Regions from separate parts of the Vibrio ponticus genome, predicted to be linked through region 2. Evidence: predicted binding sites of a transcription regulator. Region 2 holds the regulator's gene; each other region holds the start of a gene.
What was found. The regulator PurR, encoded in region 2, represses purine synthesis genes. The targets are predictions, from matches to a motif close to TNANGNAAACGTTTNCNTNA.
Positions count from the first base shown of each region.

Region 1 (5,877 bases), 2.4 Mb from region 2:
TACGTGCAATGGAAGCGCCAATCCGTCAAATCACTCGTAACGCAGGTGATGAAGAGTCAGTGGTTGCGAACAACGTGAAAGCGGGTGAAGGCAGCTACGGCTACAACGCAGCAACAGGTGAATACGGCGACATGCTAGAGATGGGTATCCTAGACCCAACGAAAGTAACGCGCAGTGCACTACAGTTTGCAGCCTCTGTTGCGGGTCTAATGATCACTACAGAAGCAATGGTAACTGACCTACCACAGAAAGATTCAGGCATGCCTGACATGGGTGGTATGGGCGGCATGGGTGGTATGGGCGGCATGATGTAATCATCCTCTCTCACTCAGTGATAGTCTCATTTATAAAATCGTTGAATGGGTTGGTTGTAAAGTATACACTCCGCCCCTTGAGTAGATAGAGACTCATCCAGTGCTGATTAAAAAAAGCCGAAGTAAATGCTTCGGCTTTTTTAGTGTCCGCACTTCAGGCTTATATACATAAATATAAGTTTCTTAGAAACAGCGGGTTAAGTAATGTTGCTCGTTTTAGTCGAGAAGTAGAGCCATAGTTAGTGATTACCGACGATAAAATAGGATACAAAAGACTGTTTGTAGGGATCACAACACTTTTTATTATCATACTGACTTTTTTAGTCCTTGATTCAGCAGAAGAGTCGCAGCAGAAGTATGAAAGACAAAAACAGCGAGTAGAAAGGCTGCTGGAAGACACGAGCCAAGTGATTAACGCCTTGGACTACAGCATTACGTCACTCTATCCGCTGCAAAATGATCGCTATGTATTGCCCCATACGATCAAGCTCAACGGCGACACCTGTAATTTTGGTGGCAAATCGCATACTGGCAAAGAGTACGACTTTATGTTCTCTGGACCCAAAGAGATGTGTAATAACCACTCCCTTTTATTTCAGGAAGCGTATCGACGCCTATTTGTCGCACCATCCATGGCGTACTTTGCGAAAAGTATTAGCCACATATCATCGATCTACTTCATCTCTACCAGCAAGTTCATCATCTCTTCGCCCAAAGCTTTTGCCCAAGCAATCGAAGGTGATGCATTTGATAAAGTGATTTCAACCCGACCGTATTGGGTACGAACCGTTGCTTGCTCTGAAAACTTCGACAGTGTGATTTATACCGGAGACTATCAAGATTACATGACAGGTAAGCGTGTCGTGACAATTACTCGCGGTATCTATGTTGATGGTCAGTTCAAAGGTGTCCTAGCGATAGATAATGATTTGGACCATTTAATCGAGAACTATATTGGCGATTATCGGCTGACTGAAGAGCAGGGCGCTAATAGTAAGGATGTGTTTAGTTTTACCTATTCGCAGCCCGTGCTGGTGGACGGTAAAGAAACGGGGCTATATCTAACTGTACATGAGCCCAAACGCATCCACCTATGGCATATCTTTGAAGTGGAGAGGCAACGTTTAATTGCTTTGATCTCTTTCTACATTTTGGCTTTGTGTATTATTTGGTTCCGCTATACCCAAGTCACGCATTTGCAGTTAAAACAGTTAGCGATGTTGGACCCAATGACCAACCTACTCAATCGACGCGGTTTCGAAGCGAAACTGAAAGATCTGCCAGTGAGCCAGTATTTGGCGATAGCGGTATTTGACATCGATAACTTTAAAGCGATCAATGATAGCTGCGGGCACCAAGTTGGGGATGACATCATCTGCCAAGTGGCGAAGCTATTAAGCACCAGTTTACGCCAAAGTGATTTGATTGCTCGCTTTGGCGGAGAAGAATTTGTGATCGCGATTACCAGTGAAACGGCTGAATTAGCACAACTGGTTCTTGAGCGAGTGCAGAGTGATATTAGCTCCCCGGAGATACGCCTGTGTGATGAAACGATTTCTGTCACGGCGTCTGGTGGTGCAATCATTTATAAAATGAACAAAATGATCAGCGCCGCGCAGGTGTGGCAAGGCAAGGGTATTGTCGCGGCTGATAAACTGCTCTACCAAGCGAAAAAAGCCGGGAAAAATCGTATCATTATCGACATAGATAATGGCTAAGCGATTCCTGTATCAAGTTTAACTGTGCTGACTGAGCGGTAACGCCAAGCCGTTTGGGAAAGCGACACAAATAAAAAAGGATGGCATTTAGCCATCCTTGTTCAATTTTTCGCGAACGATTACAGAATGATGTCGCGTACTTCTGGGTCTTTACGCTCCAGGTAGTGAATCGACTTAATGCGACGAATCGTGCGGCAGCGACCACGGATCAGCAGAGTTTCTGTGGTTGCGATATTACCTTGGCGAGTGATGCCTTCTAGCAGATCACCTTTAGTGATACCGGTGGCTGAAAAGACCACATTGTCGCTGCGCGCCATGTCTTCCATTTTCAGTACGATACCAGCTTCGACACCCATCTCTTTACAGCGAGCTAATTCTGCTGCGCCGTAAATACGGTTTTCTTCGGTATCGCCTTTCACTTCGTGACGAGGCAGCAGACGACCGTGCATGTCACCATCTAATGCGCGGATCACCGCGGCAGAAACCACACCTTCCGGTGCTCCGCCAATGCAGTACATCACGTCCACTTCGCTATCAGGCATACACGTTAGGATAGAAGCGGCTACGTCACCATCTGGCACGGCGAATACACGCACGCCCATCGCTTGCATTTCGGCAATCACTTGGTCATGACGAGGCTTTGCCAGTGTAATTACGACCAGTGTATCCAGCGTTTTGTTTAGCGCAGCTGCAATGTTCTCTAGGTTTTCTTTCAGTGGTTTGTTTAGGTCAATGCAGCCTTTTGCACCAGGACCAACCACCAATTTTTCCATGTACATATCAGGCGCTTTCAAGAAGCTACCTTTTTCGCCAGCAGCTAATACAGCCAATGCATTCGATTGACCCATTGCTGTCATACGCGTCCCTTCGATAGGGTCGACAGCGATATCAACCGCATCGCCACCAGTTCCCACTTGCTCACCGATGTAAAGCATCGGTGCATCATCAATTTCACCTTCACCGATCACAATCTCACCGCTGATCTCAGTTTTATTGAGAAGGGTGCGCATTACCTCAACCGCGGCACCGTCAGCAGCGTTTTTATCGCCACGACCAAGCCATTTATAACCGGCTAGTGCTGCGCCTTCAGTGACTCGAGAAAATGCCATTGCTAAATCGCGTTTCATGATGACTCCAAATAGGTTTATGGAAGGAACTAAATTTTGGCGCGATTCTACCACATCAAAAAGAAAACGTTTGCCTTTTTGCCGTGCAGAGATTGAATTTGATCAATAAAGCACTGTAAAGTGGGTTGCCGAAGCACTGTCAGCCTAACCGTCAATGCATGGCTCGCCTCAGTTTTGCGTCTATTCAGCGCAGTTAAGTGGAGTCATTCAGTGATAAAGTTAGGTAAATGTCAGTAACTGGTGCTTTTTTGCGCGAATAGCGCACAATATCAAATATAGGGCGTGTGTCTCTCGGCTGTGCTAAGTAGAATGAGGGTAATACGTGAAGCGTTCTTCACTTCAACCGAATAAATCAAAGGTAGGCTAAGATGTCTTTTGAAGTACTAGAAAAACTAGAAGCAAAAATTCAAACTGCAGTAGATACAATCGCACTTCTTCAAATGGAAGTTGAAGAGCTTAAAGAAGAAAAAGAAAAGCTATCTTCTGAAGCAACAGAACTACGCACAAGCCGTGAAGAGCTTGAGCAAAAATCTCAGCAAATGCAACAAGAGCACGCTGCATGGCAAGACCGCATCCGTAGCCTACTAGGCAAAATGGATGAAGTAGAATAAGCTGCTGAGAGCTGAGAGCTGAGAGCTGAGAGCTGAGAGCTGAGAGCTGAAGAGAGGCTGACCGAAAGGTTGGCCTTTTTGCTATCTGGAGTTTAGAACTTGAGCTTAGAGCTTGAACTTAGAATGGCTTCAAACAGCTTTTGGATCATGGGTGGTCAAAAGCGGATATCGGAAACAGTAACGGTAGACAAATAAGGCCAGCGAGCACTGACCTTAGAAACGTTAATTATCAACGACAGAGTTGTTAGCGCGGACGAACACCGAGGGTATGACACAAGGCATAAGTCATCTCTGCACGGTTAAGTGTATAGAAGTGGAAATCCTTAACACCTTCACGGCTCAATACACGCACCATATCGATCGCTTGGCTTGCCCCAACCAGCTGGCGTGTTGTCGGATCATCATCTAGCCCTTCAAACTGTTTTGCCATCCAACCTGGTACTTTGACATTATTCTGAGCAGCAAAGCGTGACGCTTGCTTAAAGTTCGAAACTGGCAGAATCCCCGGTACGATTTCCACATCAATACCAGCCGCGACGCAGCGGTCACGAAAACGCAGGTAGCTCTCTACATCAAAGAAGAATTGGGTAATGGCGCGGTTAGCCCCGGCATCCACTTTGCGCTTTAGGTTAAGTAAATCAGCTTGTGCGCTCTTTGCTTCTGGGTGGACTTCAGGGAAAGCTGCAACTGAGATATCAAAGTCATGACGTGCTTTTAATAGCTCAACCAGATCTGAGGCATACATATCTGGCGCACCGCCACCGAGTGGAATGTCACCACGCAGCGCAACAATGCTTTGAATGCCGTTTGACCAGTAATCATCGGCGATTTGAATCAGCTCTTCTCGGGTCGCATCAATACACGTTAAGTGTGGCGCTGCCACAAGCCCGGTTGCTGACTTAATATCTTTGATGATTGAGTGAGTACGGTCGCGCTCACCTGAGTTGGCGCCATAGGTAACGGAAATGAATTTTGGTTTGAGCGTTTTTAAACGATGGACAGAATTCCACAAAGTCTCTTCCATCTTTTCACTGCTCGGTGGAAAAAACTCAAATGACACATTAATATTGTCCGATAATTCAGCAATATTCTGATTTAAAGCGTCGATATGACTGGCGTGTGTGTATCCCATCTTGCTCTCCCTGTGGCTGCCTCTGCCACTCGCTATTTTAAATTCCTTTTGATGCTTATACTCAAGTGACTTCAAGGTGCAGAATTCAGAGCAATGTCACTGTTACTAGATCAAGGAAAGCAATGCAGTGTAATAGCGGGCTATTGCCAAATTGCTTGACGCAGAAATAGGGACAGTGACATGCTCCCGAAGGGCGAGTTGCCTTGGTCCGCATACTTCGTTAACGATTTTTGATTTAGAACCACTAGATCTTCAAATCGTTGTCTTGTCTGCAAACCAAGTCATTCTCGCTGAAACTCGCACCTTGAGGTTACTTGAGTATAGACGTCTATATGTCCACAGAATGTATTGAATAGAGTTTAAAGTCAACAAACTGATTATGAATTTTATTCAAGTTGATAATTAATCTATCTCAAGTTAATTACTTAAGTGCAATGTAGTTACATACAAAAAGGGCGCGATAGTTACCCATCACGCCCCTGTTATTTAGTTATAGCTGACTTGAAAGCAAGTTTAAGTCAGATTGGATTGCACCCGCAGTGACCTCTCTGCCTGCTCCAGGTCCCCGTATCACCAGTGGATTATCTTTATACCACTTACTCTCGATGGCAAAGATGTTGTCACATGGCAGTAAGTTTGCCAGCGCATGCTCACGGGTAAGCGCTTCGACCCCTACCGTTGCTTTACCATTTTTCTCTAAGCGAGCAACGTAGCGCAGCACTTTATCTTCGCGCTGGGCTTTACGCAGTCGCTCTGCCAATAGTTCGCTGAGTATGTGCCCATTGTCTAAGAAGTCATCCAGCGGTAAATCGACTAACTCTTCTGGCACTAAGCTTTCAACTTTTACAGCACCTGGTTCAATCGTCAAACCGGATTCTCGCGCCAAGATTACCAGCTTACGCATCACATCTGAGCCATCGAGATCATTGCGCGGATCAGGTTCCGTCAGACCTTGTTGCCAAGCCAAATCTACCA
Region 1 is NZ_AP019657.1:3,065,024-3,070,900, forward strand. It holds gene groL (chaperonin GroEL) at 1-314, shown strand, start outside; gene GZN30_RS13860 (sensor domain-containing diguanylate cyclase) at 557-2,032, shown strand; gene glpX (class II fructose-bisphosphatase) at 2,152-3,159, opposite strand; gene zapB (cell division protein ZapB) at 3,528-3,770, shown strand; gene metF (methylenetetrahydrofolate reductase) at 4,015-4,902, opposite strand; gene GZN30_RS13880 (bifunctional aspartate kinase/homoserine dehydrogenase II) at 5,393-5,877, opposite strand, start outside.
Region 1: glpX (class II fructose-bisphosphatase) is a predicted target of PurR. The motif match lies at 3,218-3,237, and genes of this name have one in related genera.

Region 2 (5,877 bases):
CTCACCAAACGGCACTTCACCTTGTAGACCAAAGATACCTTCGCCTCTTACTTCACAAGCGATATTGTACGAGCGTAGAAGCTCACACACGATGTGAGCTTGTGGAGGGTTAGTCGCACTATAGATTTTCACCTTTATCTCCGTGTCAGGCTAATTAGGGCGGTTATGCTTGGCTCTGAGATTGAGGCTGACCTCTAAATTTGTTCATTGCCCATTTAGCAATGATTGGGAATAAGCCAAGCAGTGCAAAGGAGACCAGCACCGAAGGTGACACGATTCCTGACAAACTATCGATTTGCGCTAATTGTGTCCCTGCATTTAAGTACACTGCCGTACCCGGCAACATGCCAATTTGACTGACCAAATAAAAACGGGCGGTCGTGATTGGAGTTAGCCCCATTAATAAATTGATTAAGAAGAACGGAAAGACTGGAATTAGGCGCAACGAAAACAAATAGAATGCGCCATCTTTGGCAACGCCTTGGTTGATGGCAGTGAGTTTATCGCCAAACTTACCTTGTACCCAATCACGCAGTAGAAAACGGCTGCTGAGGAAGGCGAGGGTAGCGCCTAGAGTGCTGGCAAATGAGACCAGCAGCAAGCTCGTCCAGAAACCAAATAGAGCCGCCCCAAGGAGGGTGACGACAGCCGCTCCTGGAATTGAAAAGGCAGTAATCGCGACATAGGCGGCAAAGTATGTGATGGCGGCAACAGCGAAATTCTGATCAATGAAAGAGCCTAGGGCTGCTTGCTGGGCTTTCGCGTTTTCTAACGTTAACTGATCGCCAAACTGAGTGATCAATAGGGCAATCAGTGCAATCAATGCAATGCCAATAATCAGTTTCTTATTCATCTTTGCTCTCCTTTAACCCTTCTCTACGCCCTTGAGTTAATTTAGTTCATTTATCGGGTAATTTGTTCCTATTGTTTAATAAGAACCTCAAAGCAAAGAAAAACTTTCATAAAAAAAGCCAGCAGTTGCTGACTTTTTTACTCTACTGTAGTCGAGAGAGCAGTTCTTCTCGACGAGTCTGGGGAACCACAGACCAATGTGTGCCTTTTATCGCGCCTTCTAATGACCAGAGGAGCTCTAAACTGACGTCGCTGCTGTGAGTGTCTCGAATCGCCTTATACGCTTCTACAGAGCCTGCTTCTTCGAGTTGTTCGACATTGTCGATGCCTGCTTTTTTCAGCATACGCTCTGTTGCTAGGCGCAGGTTTGGCAAATCTTTAATACGAGTCGGCTTGGTTTCGGCTTGAACCGACTTCTCTTGCTGCGCTTGAGTGTGAGCTTCACGTCCGATCTGCAGTGTTTTTTCACTGTCGTTGTACCACTCTTCGCTAAGAGCGAAGTACTTGGTTACTACCGGGAAGCCACGTTTCTGATATACGTATGGTTCGAAGCCTTGTAATTTAAATTGTGCAGCTAGAGCACTGTCTGCGCGAATATGAAGCTTATTATGTACCACTAGTGCAAACATTGTTTCGTCTGCAAAGATCCCAAACCCACCAAACATAGATCGAGATTTAATACGACCTAGCGGCTCAAATAGCCTCATTGAGTCTTTAAGAATTGGTTTATCCATTCAGTACTTTCTCGGTGTATGTGTATGTCAATACGCCACCAAATCAGGTCCGAGAGAATAGCAGTTGTGCAGGAAATAGGAGAGTAATCCGTTAACGTGCGCATTTCTACCATCGGCAACCCCGCTACCATACATATTGTCGATGACAATGATGTTTAGGCCGGTGGCTTTGCGTCCCAGCTTTTCAGTCTGGTTTGCCCTGTGCGTGACTTAATTTGCTTTGCTAAAGATTGTTTACTTAGCAGCTAAGTATCTTATTACTATGAAATAGTTGTGAATCTAATGCAAGAATTAAGTTGAATAGAAAAGACAATAGCTGACAGTTTAACCATCAGCTATTGATATAAATGCGAGTTACTTCAAAGTACTATGCTCGGACATTTGCCAGCGTATTGCTCGGTACTCTGATTTAGTTGATTTTCGCAACGGTAGAGCGATCAACGATTTCTGGGTGCATTTCAAACACACGTTTTTCGTGCTCTTTGTCCTTAATGCGCTCAAGTAAGATTTCAAATGCGTTTTTACCCACACGACGCTTAGGTTGGTGAACCGTGGTTAGCGGTGGTGAGAAGTACTCTGCTAGTTCAATGTTGTCGTAACCAATCACTGACATATCTTCAGGGATACGAATGCCTTTTTGCTGTAGGCGGCTCATTAAGCCTAGTGCCATCGTATCGTTGAAACAGAAAATTGCCGTTGGGCGTTTGTCCATCGCAACAATCTTGTCAGCCGCTAACACAGCAGTGTCACACTCGAAGTTACCTTCTAAAATCCAGTCTTCATCAACCGTCAGGTTCGCTTCGCCCATTGCGCGCTTAAAGCCTTGAATACGCTCTTGGCAAACTGCTTTTTCAAAGTGACCACTCAAACAAGCGATATCTTTATGACCATGGTCGATAAGGAATTTGGTTGCTAGGTAGCCACCTTCTTCTGCGTTATCGATAATCTTGTCGGTTTGAGAGCTCTCTGGACCCCAGTCCATGACCACTTTAGGAATGTCTTTATGGCGATCTAGCATCTCGCTCAGTTCTTCAGTTAGGTCAGAACACATTACTAAAATGCCGTCGACACGCTTTTCTGCAAGCATGCGAATGTAGTCACGTTGCTTCTCGTAAATACCGCCGGTATTACAAAGGATCAACGTGTAACCTTGACGGTAGCAGTAGCTCTCTACGCCATCAATGACTTCAGAGAAGAAAAGGTTCGTTGATTGAGTCACCAACATACCAATCGTACGTGTGGTATTACATTTTAAGCTACGAGCCACCGCACTTGGTGCGTAGTTTAGCTCTTTTACTGCTTCCATAACGCGTTCTTGAGTCGCTTCTGCAACAAAACGCGTTTTGTTAATTACGTGTGAGACTGTCGTAGTTGATACGCCAGCGAGGCGAGCAACGTCTTTAATAGTGGCCATAAGGTATGATCCTATTTATAGCTGCCACATGGCTATTCACATTTTTGAATAAAACTGGCAGAAAGTAATAGAAATACAAAAACCGCTTTTTTACAGCGGTTTGTACTTGATTCGTATTTTTTTATCGTTTGCGGCTTCGATTTTAGACCGCATCGTCGCCAGTAGCAAACGAAAAACCCATTCATTGTTGACGAATGAGTGTTTTAGCTCTCTTCACCCACTAGGTAGTTGCAGTCCAATTCTAAGAAAGCAACCAGCAGTGACGCCACAGAAGAGTAGAAACCGAATGAATCTAAAGTTTGGCTTTTCGCGGCAAACTTAGGCACCCAGTTTAAAATGTGCTGACGAATAAACGCTTCTTGCTCTAGCAGTGCATCGTTGAGATGACGCTCTTGTTCAAGTTCGTTAGAACGAATGATCATGTTACCAAGCAAATCGAGCTCAATGGCAATGTGATCAGCAGGCTCGTTCAAATCTTGGTTAACGGCTACGCCATGCTTAGTCAGCAGGGCATCCATCTCGTTTGCTGGTTCGTCATGCAGCAAACCAGTCGTGCCAACGTACATAGACGCATAAGGCAGTGCTGATTCTTTGTCTGACTTCAAGAACAAGTCGCAAAAGTCAGCGGCAAGTTCAAGCTGACCATCTTCACGGTCAATCTGACGATTTAACGCATCAACAAGGCGGTCAACCGCAGGTTTTAGCGTTGGGTTTTCACCCAGACCGGCAAGAAAGCCTCGAATAGCAGGGCTTTGATATTGCTCAAGTTCTGCTTCTGTTAGCTCTTTAGCGAACAGACTAGAAAACCACCAGTAAATCTCTGCACGTTTTTCATTAAACGCTTTTAATTCTTGCATCTCGCAATGCTCCAAGTTTCAGTACTATTAATATTTTAGCGAACAAAAATGAATAGCGATAACACATGTTGTGATTAAATGAGTCAAAAAATGGCAAAAGATTAACAACTGCGCTAGTTTTGTCTTGAATCAATAAAAAATCATCTTTCTAGATTTTAATATAACAAATACTAGAAATGTTACGATTTATGAATAGAATACACTTGAAATTAATTCCCAATGTAAATTAAGTGGTTTAGATGAGCTATCACGTATTAGTAGTAGAAGATGATGCGGTCACTCGCAGTAAGCTAGTTGGCTACTTTCAAAATGAAGGTTACACAGTCAGCGAAGCTGAAAGCGGCGAGCAGATGCGCGACACCCTACAAAATCATTCGATCGACTTAGTTATGTTAGACATTAACCTTCCTGGTGAAGACGGTCTGATGTTAACTCGCGAACTGCGTAGTCAATCGGACATTGGAATTATCCTGGTAACAGGACGCACGGATAGCATTGATAAAATCGTTGGTCTAGAAATGGGCGCAGACGATTATGTGACAAAACCGTTCGAACTTCGTGAATTGTTAGTGCGCGTGAAAAACCTATTGTGGCGCATCTCTGCGGCACGTAACGCGGGCACTATGGTTGATCAGAAGAATGACGCAAATATTGTTCGCTTTGGCGAATGGATGTTTGACATTCAACGTCGCGCGTTAAGCCGCAACGGTGAGCCAGTAAAACTGACTAAAGCAGAATACGAGTTGTTGGTAGCGCTTTCTTCGTACCCGAACCAAGTACTAAGCCGTGAACGTATTTTGAATATGATTAGTCATCGTGTTGATGCGCCAAACGACCGTACCATCGATGTACTGATTCGTCGTATGCGCGCTAAAATGGAATTTGATCCGAAGAACCCACAAATTTTTGTTACGGTTCACGGTGAAGGTTACATGTTCGCTGGCGATTAAGTGACTAACCGAAGTTGAAAACAAAAAAACCGAAGCAGATGCTTCGGTTTTTTTATCTTAAGTAAGTTAGCCGCTAAGGGATTAGACCTTACTTTGTGATGGTTCGATTACGGACTCTTCGGTATTTGAAACCCAGTCACGTAAATCTTGCCACAGTCGACCCAATGTCTCATGCCAGTAACGCTCGGTCTGTTCTAAGTAAATTGCTTTTGGCATGTACTTGTTCCAGAACTGATCAATTTCATTTTGTGCTAGATAGTTGGTTGGCGCTGGATAAGGTTTCAATCCCGCAGAATGGAACTCATTCAGTGCACGTTTCATGTGACTGGCAGAAGTGACCAATACCAACTCTTTATGCTGCACAAATGCTGCCGCTTGACGCGCTTCTTCCCAAGTATCTTTGGCTGTTTCCAGCAACACGATATCGGATTTAGACACCCCAAGTGCCAGAGCCACTTTTGCCATCATACGCGCATTGCTAACTTCTGAACCGCCTGAATAACCAGACAAGATTAACTTTGAGCCCGGGTAGATACGTTGAATACGAATGCCTTCAGATAGACGCATTAATGCTGTGCGGCTAAGCTCTGAAGTCGGTGGAATCTGATCGTCGACTACATGACCGCTGCCCAACACCATGACATAATCGATAGGCTTATCGACGGGTAAGAAGGCAGTGTATTGGCGTTCAAGTGGCATCAACAAACGAGAAGACAGAGGCTGGAACGCGATCAAAAAGATACCGATAAAAGAGAACAGCACCACAAAGCAGCCGGTTTTCTGCTTTCTGGTAAACATGATCAGCATTAAGCCCAAAAAACCAATGATCAGCATCGCTGGCAGAGGCATGAGTAAAGACGAAACGATTTTTTTCAGCTCAAACATACTAAAATAGTCCGAAAAAACACCAGTTGATTATAAATTAAGAGAATCGCTCTTTATATCTGCTTTTCTTGTGACAGAATAGCGTCGCGAAGGGTCTATTGACCTTTTGAGATGATTTTTTACAGTTGTTGTTGGCTTCTTTCCACTCTTTTTTGAGTATGCGTTGGCGTTGACCGGTAGTTTCA
Region 2 is NZ_AP019657.1:694,932-700,808, forward strand. It holds gene GZN30_RS03105 (putative signal transducing protein) at 1-132, opposite strand, end outside; gene GZN30_RS03110 (TVP38/TMEM64 family protein) at 164-853, opposite strand; gene GZN30_RS03115 (TfoX/Sxy family DNA transformation protein) at 996-1,586, opposite strand; cyclic di-GMP riboswitch class I at 1,698-1,795, opposite strand; gene purR (HTH-type transcriptional repressor PurR) at 1,996-3,000, opposite strand; gene torD (molecular chaperone TorD) at 3,204-3,857, opposite strand; gene torR (two-component system response regulator TorR) at 4,097-4,807, shown strand; gene elyC (envelope biogenesis factor ElyC) at 4,889-5,692, opposite strand.

Region 3 (5,877 bases), 300 kb from region 2:
CACTTAAAGAAAGTGGATACCATTTGTACCTATTGTGGTGTGGGTTGTAAGTTGACCATGCATGTTGATGAAGCGAAAAACCGCATTCAGTATGTAACGGGGGCAAACTCACCGGTTAACCAAGGCATGCTGTGCGTGAAAGGTCGTTTTGGTTTTGACTTTATCGGTGATGAAGGGCGCTTAACCACGCCGCTGATTCGTAAAGATGGCGTGTTGCAGCCAGCAAGTTGGCAAGAAGCGATTACGCTGATCGCCAAAAAGTTCACTGCGATTAAGCAGGACTTTGGCAGCAATGCACTGGCGGGTTTTTCATCGGCTAAAACCACTAATGAAGATAACTACGCCTTCCAAAAATTCATTCGCCGAGAGCTTGGCACTAATAACGTCGATCACTGTGCGCGCCTTTGTCACGCATCGACGGTGACGGGTTTAGAAGCGTCGTTAGGCAGTGGGGCAATGACCAATGATATTCCAAGTATTCAGCACTCGGATGTGATTTTTATTATCGGTTCAGACACGACCTCAGCACACCCGATTATTGCTTCACATATTAAGCAAGCAATACGTCATCATGGCGCCCGTTTGATCGTGGCAGACCCGAAACGCATTGATATGGTTGATCATGCAGAGCTGTATCTTGCTCATCGTCCGGGTACAGATGTGATGCTGCTAAACGGTGTGATGCAACAAATCATCAAAAATGGCTGGTATGACGAAGAGTATATTGAAGAGCGCGTTGATGGCTTCGATACCTTCTTGCAAGAGGTAATGTCACCGGCTTACGCGTTGGATAAAGTAGAGCTGGTTACCGGGGTCAGTGCGAGCGATATCTTCGCGATGGCACGTACCATTGGTACCGCTAAACGTACTGCCGTTTACTACTCGATGGGTATCACTCAGCACACCACGGGGCATGATAATGTTCGCTCGATCGCGAACTTGCAGCTGCTGTGCGGCAACATTGGTATTGAAGGCGGTGGTATTAACCCACTGCGTGGTCAATCGAATGTGCAAGGGGCATGTGATATGGGAGCGCTACCAAATAGCTATCCAGGTTATCAGAAAGTGTATAACCCTATGGTACGCCAAAAGTTTGCCATTGAGTGGGACGCGCCGGATCTGCCAATTGAGCCAGGTTTAACCTTGACGGAAATTATTCACGCCGCTTGCCATAGAGAAGTGCGCGGATTGTATGTCATGGGGGAAAACCCAGTTCTGAGCGATCCTAACCAGCAGCACGTCATTGAAGGTTTGGAAGCGTTAGATTTCTTAGTAGTGCAGGATATCTTCCTGACGGAAACGGCGCAGTATGCGGATGTGGTATTGCCAGCTTATTCATTTGCTGAAAAATCAGGACACTTCACTAATACTGAGCGTCGAGTTCAACGGGTTAATGCAGCGTTAAAAGCACCGGGTGAGGCAAAAGAGGATTGGTGGATCATTCAAGAAATCGCCAATGCGATGGGCTCTGATTGGCACTATCAAGGCGTGGCTGACATCACCAGTGAGATAGCGCGTGTAACACCACAATACGCAGGTCTTCAATGGGAAAGTATCACGCCAAACGGTGTGCAGTGGCCAAGTTGTAAAAATAACCCACATGGCACACGTATTATGCACCAAACGCAGTTTACTCGAGGTAAAGGGCAGATGGTGGGCGTACCGTTCCGTTATGCAGCTGAGTTGCCTGACGAAGAGTACCCACTAGTATTAACGACTGGTCGCATACTTGAGCAGTTCCATACCGGTACGATGACACGTAAAACCAAAGGGTTAGACAATTTGGCAGGACCTAGGGCGATGATTAGCGTTCACGACGCCGAAGCGATGGGTATTGGTAATGGTCAGCGTCTACGAGTCTCAACGCGCCGTGGTTCGATAGAGATTGATGCATTCGTGACTAAGCGTATTCAGCAAGGGGTTGTCTTTATTCCATTCCACTTTGTTGAGTCGCCAGTTAACCGTTTGACGACCACGGCAACCGATCCGCACGCCAAGATCCCTGAGTTCAAAGTAGCCGCGGTTCGTATTGAGGTGTTACAAGCAGAAATGGCGTAGTAAAAGTCACTGACTTTAACCTGTTTAATGTAAAAGGGGCGTATCTATTTGAGATACGCCCCTTATTTTATTGTCAGCTCTAAACCACCGCCTAGGACGGTGGTGATTGTTTTAGAGAGAGATGAAATCATTAATGGCGAAAGCGGATGACTTCGGAGTTAGCCGTCTCTAGTGTTACATGGTCGAAGCTGTCTAAGTGATGGCGTTTAATCAGCGCACGTAAGTTGTCGACATAGGATTCACCGCGGGTTGAGTAATGGGCAAGCGCAGCGACTAACTCATAACCGTTAAGGTTATTTTGCATGCGAAGGTTTTGGCGCATGTGCCACAACTCTTGGTATGCGCGAGTGGTATTTAGGTTGTGCATATAACTTGCGGTACCAGCATAAAGATTATCAAACGCAGCAACTTTGACATGACCACCTGGTGTGGTGAGGTATTTACCGCCATGGGCAGGGAGATGTTCACCGTACAAGCTATTGCCTTGAACCGCAAAATGGCTGGTTCCCCAACCACTTTCATCAATACCTTGAGCCAGCACCATTCCGACAGGAATGATATCAACATGCAGTAGAAGATCATGGATATCGTTGGATTTCACATCATAGGAGATCATAAGCTGTTTAAGCCAAGCTTGTTCCTGTGCGGTCCAGTGGGTGCGCGGTTTTTGCGCTAACTGTTTTATCTCAGCGCGTACTTCAAGGATCTGATCGTTAACGGCTTTAATGGTTGGTAGCAGCAGACGAATAAACCCTGACGTTTTCTGTTCAACCGGGAGAGCATTTAAGTCTTTTGGTAAGTTTTCGATGAAATAGCTTGGCAGTTTCTTGCTTGTCGCGACTTGGTCGAGTTGATAATGGTTATGCGCAAAATTAGTGATGAGTTGCTTGGCTGAGTTGAGTTCAGTGATTTGCTCAGTTGGGTACGGGTGCGCAATTTGCTCAGGAGAAAGAGGTAAAGATGTTGAGGCATGAGCCGAAACTGAGAGCAGTGCCAGAAGGCCAAAGGTTGTAAAGCGAGAAAGTGTTAATGAGGACATTCAGGTTTCTCCATAATGTCAGGTAAATCCGCTTTGTGTATGCAAAATAAGCAGGATTAATGTGCTACTAGTATACGGTCTGATATTCGGTTAGAGCCAGCGATCAAAATCAAACATTAAGTTTGCATGCTTTATGTAAAAAATTGGTTGTTTTTTGACTAAACGATTCTCCAACTGGCAAATTTAACAAAAGTGATCATTGTCACAGTGAAATCGAGTCACTATACTCCGCGCTCGACTGGGAACGAAAACGTTTACCTGGTCGGCTTTCAATCAGCTGCAAAATGGAAACTTGCCCCAAGGAACAGGGCCCAGCGTAACTGTGAGCGTTTACGGGCCATAAATCCGCTACCGGGCAAGATAACATTTTTTTGATGTTACCTGCGCGTGTGCGCGTCTGATTTTTGGTTCCGCCTTAATACAGATATTTAGCACAGATACATAGCAAGGTAACAAAATGCAAATCATCTACAGCTTGGCTGGCATTTTCGCGATTTTAGCGTGCGCATTCGCACTTTCAGAAAGTCGCAAAAACATCAATTGGCGCACTGTTTTAGGCGCATTCGCACTTCAGGCAGGTTTTGCCGCACTGGTTCTTTATTTCCCTCTTGGTCAATCTCTACTTGGCTCTATCAGTAATGGTGTATCGGGCATTCTGGCATTTGCTGACGAAGGCATTGGCTTTGTGTTTGGTGAGCTAGCAACAGGCAGTTTTATTTTCGCAATTCGCGTTCTTCCTCTGATTATCTTCCTTTCTGCGATCATTTCTCTACTTTACTACCTAGGTATCATGCAAAAACTAATCTTAGTGATTGGTGGTGCGATTGCTCGCGCGCTGGGTACGTCAAAAGTGGAGTCATTGGCTGCAACGAGTAACATTTTCCTATCAATGAGCGAAGCATCACTAATTGTACGTCCTTTCTTAGCTAAGATGACTCGTTCGGAACTGTTTGCGGTTATCGTGGGTGGTATGGCATCAGTAGCGGGTTCGGTACTGGGTGGTTATGCAGCTCTAGGTGTAGAACTAAAATACCTAATTGCAGCAAGCTTCATGGCGGCTCCAGGCGGTCTACTAATGGCTAAAATGATGGTGCCGGAGCGTGAAGCTTCAGCAGCACAAGATGAAATTGAGCTAGAAAAGAGCACCGATAGTAATATTATTGATGCGCTTGCTTCAGGTGCAATGAACGGTGTGCGTGTTGCTGTTGCGGTGGGTACGATGTTGATCGCGTTTGTCAGTGTGATTGCTATGGTGAACGCTGGTTTTGAAATGGTAGGCGAACTTGTTGGCGTGCAAAACCTAACTCTGCAAACCATTTTCGGTTACCTATTTGCACCGTTAGCGCTATTTGCTGGTATCCCAATGGATGAAGTATTCGCGGCGGCAGCACTTATCGGTCAAAAGACGGTACTGAACGAGTTCGTGGCATTCCTAGATTTCGTTGCAGTGAAAGAGACGCTATCTGCTCACAGCCAAATCATCATCACTTTTGCTCTGTGTGGTTTTGCTAACATCGGTTCTATCGCAATCCAACTAGGTTCGATTGGTGCTATGGCGCCAGAACGTCGCCATGACGTAGCGAAACTGGGTGTACGCGCAGTAACTGCCGCGACACTAGCAAACATGATGAGTGCAGCACTAGCGGGTCTATTTATCGCGCTGTAATGAAAATTAAAATAGATCGTTAAGGCAGAGCAATCTGCCTTTTTTTTGGTTCATCGCGGATAAGCGGGAACTCAAAACAAAAACGGTAGTAAGTGATAGAGTTTTATCGCCAAACAAAACCTACACAAACTACCGTTTTCATGCCGAATCATACTTTCCTATCTTCGTTCTGGGAAGGCTTTCATGTAGCAAAGTCTCATCAGACAGAATCACTTATTACACTCACCCTTAAACCTAACTCTCTCGCTAGATGTCCCTGTGGACTTCACGCTCAAGCAATACATGAGTACCAATGGCGCAACGTGAAAGACGCAACACTGCTTGGAATATCTGTTGAGTTACTTGTTCAAACTCGACGAGTTAGGTGTAGTAAATGTGGCATTAAAACAGAGCTGTTATCTTGGTTAGAGCCTTATTCTCGCATCACTAATCGCTTACGAAGCTATATCGAACAGCTACTGCCACTTTTGCCCATTAAGCATATCGCACAAATCACTGGTGTTCATTGGCACACAATTAAAGAGATAGATAAGCGTCGACTTCAACAAGTGGTACCGCAAGTTAAATGGAGCGAATTAAGGCAACTCGTTATGGACGAGTTCGCCATTTTTAAGGGACATCGTTATGCCACTGTCATTGCTGATGCAAAGACTCATCAGGTTATCTGGATAGGTATAGGTCGTAGTCGTAAGGACATTCGACCGTTCTTCGAGCGGTTAGGCGAATATGGTAAAAATATCGAGGCGGTAGCAATGGATATGAATACTGCTTTTGACCTTGAAGTCCAAGAGCACTGCCCAAATGCACGTATCGTTTATGATTTGTTCCATGTTGTGGCTAAGTTCGGTCGTGAGGTCATAGATAGAGTCCGAGTCGATCAAGCCAATAAGCTAAAGCATGATAAAAAAGCGAGACAATGGGTCAAGCGTTCTCGTTGGGTATTATTGAAAAATAGAGATAATTTAAACACACAACAGGAGAGCTATCTCACTGAAATATTGAAGATAAATCAGGACTTGATGACTACCTATGTACTGGGAGCGCAATTAAAGGAACTCTGGCGTTGTGAGTCTGAACTTCAGGCAAAAAACTTATGGAAGGTATGGTGGGAGCA
Region 3 is NZ_AP019657.1:992,490-998,366, forward strand. It holds gene fdhF (formate dehydrogenase subunit alpha) at 1-2,058, shown strand, start outside; gene GZN30_RS04445 (glucosaminidase domain-containing protein) at 2,189-3,097, opposite strand; gene GZN30_RS04450 (NupC/NupG family nucleoside CNT transporter) at 3,555-4,763, shown strand; gene GZN30_RS04455 (ISL3 family transposase) at 4,904-5,877, shown strand, end outside.
Region 3: GZN30_RS04450 (NupC/NupG family nucleoside CNT transporter) is a predicted target of PurR. The motif match lies at 3,340-3,359, and genes of this name have one in related genera.

Region 4 (5,877 bases), 230 kb from region 2:
TAACGTCTTGCTAAACCACTGACTAGATTAGTGGTTAGACAATTGCACAAATGCACGATGGCGGGCAATCACCTTTTTCTTGTTATTAGCTAGCTTGCGTTTACGGCGGTTAGCGGAAACAGTCTTTTTAAGGCGTTTTGATTGCATGCTACGTTTTCGCATAAAACAACCTCCAAATTATACGAATTGCATACCGGTTAAAACCGAAAATTCTCACCCAACTGCGATGAGAATTAGTTTCTTTCCCTCTCTATTTGCTCTGTCAGTGTCGTTATTGCACGCTATCAATCCCTTTATTTGCTAGGACTTGCGCACAACTTGCCGAACTGGTTTTGCAAACAGTTTGGGTACATTTCATTGGATTTGAATATCAGTGGCGAAATACCGATTAGGTATATCAACTCTGAAAGGGCAGTGAGTATGTATGGTTTGTGGGGAGAAATTCAAGGGAAATCTCTACAAATCGAGACTTCCCTTGATTTAGGATATGAAACCAATATTTTAGTTGGTTTTATCGGTTGCGCTTACCGGTTTTGCTGGGGTCGCTGCCGATGTGGCTTCTGCCGCAGAGACTGCCGCTGACGTCGCACTTGAAGCTGCGCCAGAGAGAGTACTTTCGGCTGCAGAGAGTAGTGCTGGGTCGATCTCAATCACGGTTAAATCATTAATATCTACGTCACCTTCATCAGGTGTTTGCTGCTCGATATGACCAATAATGCTCTGGTAGTAGCGACGGATGTTCTCAACGTAATTCAACGCTTCGTCACCACGAGCATAACCATAACGAGTTTGGCGATGGTATTTCGCCTGACGTAGCAGTGGTAAACGCTCTTTTACATCGGACCATTGATCTGGGTTGCCACCTTGTTTCTTGGTTAAGCGACGCGCATCCATGACGTGACCATAACCGACGTTGTAAGAGGCAAGGGCAAACCAAATTTTCTCATGTTGGTCAATTGAATCCGGAATGCGGTTAACCATGCGGCGTAAGTACTCCACGCCACCTTTAACCGATTGTTCCGGATCTAGACGGTTGGTTACGCCAACGCTTTTCGCTGTAGGTAACGTAAGCATCATCATGCCACGCACCCCAGTTGGTGAGCGGGCAATTGGGTTCCAGTGTGATTCTTGGTACGCCAAGGCAGCAATGAGGCGCCAGTCGAACTCTTCTGAATACTCTTTAAATAGTGGTGCCCACTTTGGTAGCTTGTCATCCAGAGCGCGAATAAAGGCGCGCGTGTCGACGTAATCAAAGCTGCCAATATGACCAATGTATTTTTCTTCTAGCTGAGCAAGATGATCCGATTGTTTTAGGTTGCCGAAAAACTCAATCACCATCGCGTATAGGCTTTCATCATCAGAGCGGCGTAAGAACCAAGAGGTTGGTTGGTCTTCAGTCAATTCAAACGCAGTAGCGATATCGGGATAGATACGTTGAGAAAGTGACACCTCAACCGAGTCTGCGACAGTAAATAGAATCTTACCTTGTGAAACTTGTTTAAGCAGATCGCTCACATCAGCTGACTGATCAATCTTAAATTGAAACTCAGGATGGTCACTTTTGATCTTACTTAGGGTTTGATTGAAGTGGGAATCTCCCACGATGGTAACGACAGGTTCACCGTTATTTTCTTCAACCAGTTCTGTTTGTTTTTTCAGTAACTGATCAAGGTTGCGTGGACGCCACTGACCTTTCTTGTAAATGAGCTGTTGGCTGACGTAATAATAAGCTGGCGCTGGTCGAAAGCGTTTGATGCGCTCAGGGGATTGGGTCAAACCAGCGGCGATAATATCAATCTCGCCATTTTCCAATGCAGGATAAAGGTTAGAGATTTGATAGGCAGGTTTCATTTCAAGGCGAACGCCCAGCTCTTCTGCGAACTGACGCGCTATTTCATAATCCAAACCCGCCGGACCATCGGGACCGATGTAATATGAAAGTTGGTTGTTTAATGTGCCGACACGCAATACGCCGCGCTCACGAATCTGATCTAAATCGCTTTTAGGGGCAGACTCGATCTGACAACCCACCAACATAACTGCGCTGATGGTAAGCAGGATGTATGTGCGTGCTTTTATTAGAAATTGGCTACTCATTCATAGTGTCTCGTACTTCATGTACCGCATTTATATCAGAGTAGGCGGGCGAGGCAAAGTAAAGCTGAAGTGTTCGCGAGGGCGGCTTAGTTTTTCTGTTCGATGCGAAAAAATTTCACGTGATGTTTTTTGTCCCCCAAAAGTGCCTCAGGCAAGGCGGTGACTGGGGTGATGAGCCGCGCTTGAATTTTCAGCAGTGGGCTGTAATTCAAATTTGACAAAAAAATAAAGCAAACGTTTGCTTTTGATGTTACATCACAAAAATAAATCCTTTATAATGCGCCCGCAACCCGAGGTGAAATTGGTATGGGTTATCAGTTTTTATATTCTAACTAACTGAATTTATTCCAATATCACCTTAATCAATTGCAGAGAGACCTAAGCACATGAGAATTTTGCGTGGCTCCCCAGCTCTTTCCGAGTTTCGTGTTAACAAACTACTAGAACTTTGCCGTGAACAGCAGTTGCCTGTGAACGATATTTACGCAGAGTTTATGCACTTTGCTAATTTAAGCGCTGATTTAGATGCGTCTGAATTAGATAAGCTTGAGAAGCTTCTTACCTATGGACCAACTATCGAAGAGCACGAGCCGCAAGGTCTGCTGTTGTTGGTGACGCCACGCCCTGGCACTATCTCGCCTTGGTCTTCAAAATCGACGGATATCGCGCGTAACTGTGGTCTGGACAAAGTAAAACGTCTAGAGCGCGGTACGGCTTACTATATCGAATCGTCAGTTGCGCTTTCGGCGCAGCAAATCGACGCTGTGAAAGCGCTTATTCATGATCGCATGATGGAAACAGTGTTCACGGAACTGGAAGCGGCTGATGCGCTGTTTAAGGTCTCTGAGCCAGCGCCTGTGGCGCATGTTGATATCTTAGCCGGTGGTCGTCTTGCGCTTGAAGAGGCAAACGTTTCCCTAGGTCTTGCTCTGGCAGAAGATGAGATTGATTACTTGGTGGAGAACTTCACTAAGCTTGGTCGTAACCCAAATGATATCGAGCTGATGATGTTTGCGCAGGCGAACTCAGAGCACTGTCGTCATAAAATCTTTAATGCCGATTGGACTATCGATGGCGTCGAGCAAGAGAAGTCGCTATTTAAGATGATCAAGAACACTTTCGAGACGACGCCAGATCACGTGTTATCTGCCTACAAAGATAACGCAGCGGTTATGGTGGGTTCTAAAGTTGGTCGCTTCTTCCCTGATCCGCAAACACGTCAGTACAACTACCATCACGAAGATGCGCACATCTTGATGAAGGTGGAAACCCATAACCACCCAACGGCAATTTCGCCATGGCCAGGTGCTTCAACCGGTTCAGGTGGTGAAGTCCGCGATGAGGGCGCAACAGGTATTGGCGGTAAGCCAAAAGCGGGTCTGGTCGGTTTTACTACATCAAACCTACGTATTCCTGGTTTTGAACAGCCATGGGAAACCGATTTTGGTAAGCCAGGACGCATCGTAAACGCACTCGACATTATGTTAGAAGGTCCACTGGGTGGCGCGGCATTTAATAACGAATTTGGTCGTCCAAACCTACTCGGTTACTTCCGTACTTACGAAGAAAAAGTGACTTCGCATGCTGGTGAGGAAGTGCGTGGTTACCACAAGCCAATCATGATTGCTGGTGGTCTAGGTAATATCCGTGACCAACACGTGCAGAAGAAAGAGATCCCAGTAGGCGCGAAACTTATCGTGCTAGGCGGTCCTGCGATGAACATCGGTCTGGGTGGCGGGGCTGCATCTTCAATGGCATCGGGTCAATCGGCTGAAGATCTCGACTTTGCATCGGTACAGCGTGAAAACCCAGAGATGGAGCGCCGCTGTCAGGAAGTGATTGACCGTTGTTGGCAACTTGGTGAGCAAAACCCGATTGCCTTTATCCACGATGTGGGTGCAGGCGGCATTTCAAACGCGTTGCCAGAGCTTGTTGACGATGGTGAGCGTGGCGGTAAATTCCAGTTACGCGATGTACCAAACGATGAACCGGGCATGAGCCCACTTGAGATTTGGTGTAACGAATCACAAGAGCGTTACGTAATGGCGGTTGCGCCAGAAAATATGGCAGTATTTGATGCCATCTGTAAGCGTGAGCGTGCTCCGTATGCGGTGGTGGGTGAAGCGACGGAAGAGCGTCATCTAACTCTAGAAGATTCACACTTCGACAATACGCCAATTGATATGCCAATGGACATTCTGCTTGGCAAGCCACCGAAGATGCACCGTGATGCGACAACGCTAAAAGTCGACAGCCCAGCGATCAGCCGCGACGGCATTGAGATCAACGATGCAGTTAACCGCGTATTGCGTCTACCGACTGTGGCAGAAAAAACTTTCCTAATCACCATTGGTGACCGTTCTGTCACCGGTTTAGTGGCACGTGACCAAATGGTTGGTCCATGGCAGGTGCCGGTAGCAAACTGCGCAGTAACCGCGGCAAGCTATGATTCATACCATGGTGAAGCAATGTCGATGGGTGAGCGTACACCTGTGGCTCTGCTTGATTTTGGCGCTTCTGCTCGTCTAGCGGTTGGTGAGTCATTAACCAACATTGCTGCGACGGATATTGGCGATATTAAACACATTAAATTGTCGGCTAACTGGATGTCTCCTGCGGGTCACCCTGGTGAAGATGCCGGTCTTTACGAAGCGGTAAAAGCCGTGGGTGAAGAGCTTTGTCCTGCATTAGGTCTCACTATCCCTGTGGGTAAAGACTCAATGTCGATGAAGACTAAATGGGAAGAGAACGGTGAAAACAAAGAAGTTACTTCTCCTTTATCTCTTGTCATCACTGCCTTCGGTCGAGTAGAGGATGTACGTAAGACGGTGACGCCTCAGCTTCGTATCGATAAAGGTAATACTTCACTTGTTCTTGTCGACCTAGGCAACGGTAAAAACCGCCTAGGTGCGACGGCACTCGCACAGGTTTATAAGCAGTTGGGTGATAAACCTGCTGATGTTGATAGCGCAGAGCAGCTAAAAGGCTTCTTTAATGCGATGCAAAGCTTAGTGCGTGATGACAAGCTGGTGGCTTACCACGATAAGGGCGATGGCGGTCTGTTTGTGACTCTAGCTGAAATGGCGTTTGCGGGTCACTGTGGCGTGAAAGCCGATATCGCGGCGCTGGGTGAAGACACACTGGCGGCACTATTTAACGAAGAGTTGGGTGCGGTTGTTCAGGTTAAAAATGACGACCTAGATGCGGTACTTTCAACTCTGGCAGCGAATGGTCTTGAAACGTGTTCACACGTAATCGGTGAGGTGGAAGCGTCAGATTCGATTACCATCACTTCCGGTGAGACGGTATTGGTTGAGCGTTCACGTACCGACCTTCGCACTATTTGGGCTGAGACCACACATAAGATGCAAGCACTTCGTGATAACCCTGCTTGTGCTGACCAAGAATTTGCGGCGAAGAAAGATAACTCGGACCTAGGTTTGAATGTGTCGCTGAGCTTTGATGTAAACGAAGATATTGCTGCGCCTTACATAGCGAAAGGTAGCAAGCCAAGAATGGCAATCCTGCGTGAGCAAGGTGTCAACTCGCATGTAGAAATGGCCGCTGCGTTTGACCGTGCAGGCTTTGAAGCCACTGATGTGCACATGAGCGACATTCTTAGCGGACAAGCGGTACTGGATGAATATAACGGTCTAGTTGCGTGTGGCGGCTTCTCATACGGTGACGTATTAGGTGCTGGTGAAGGTTGGGCGAAGTCGATTCTATTCAATGCCCAAGCACGTGAGCAGTTTGAAAGCTTCTTTAACCGTCAAGATACTT
Region 4 is NZ_AP019657.1:461,216-467,092, forward strand. It holds gene GZN30_RS21420 (hypothetical protein) at 28-162, opposite strand; gene mltF (membrane-bound lytic murein transglycosylase MltF) at 502-2,097, opposite strand; gene purL (phosphoribosylformylglycinamidine synthase) at 2,484-5,877, shown strand, end outside.
Region 4: purL (phosphoribosylformylglycinamidine synthase) is a predicted target of PurR. The motif match lies at 2,324-2,343, and genes of this name have one in related genera.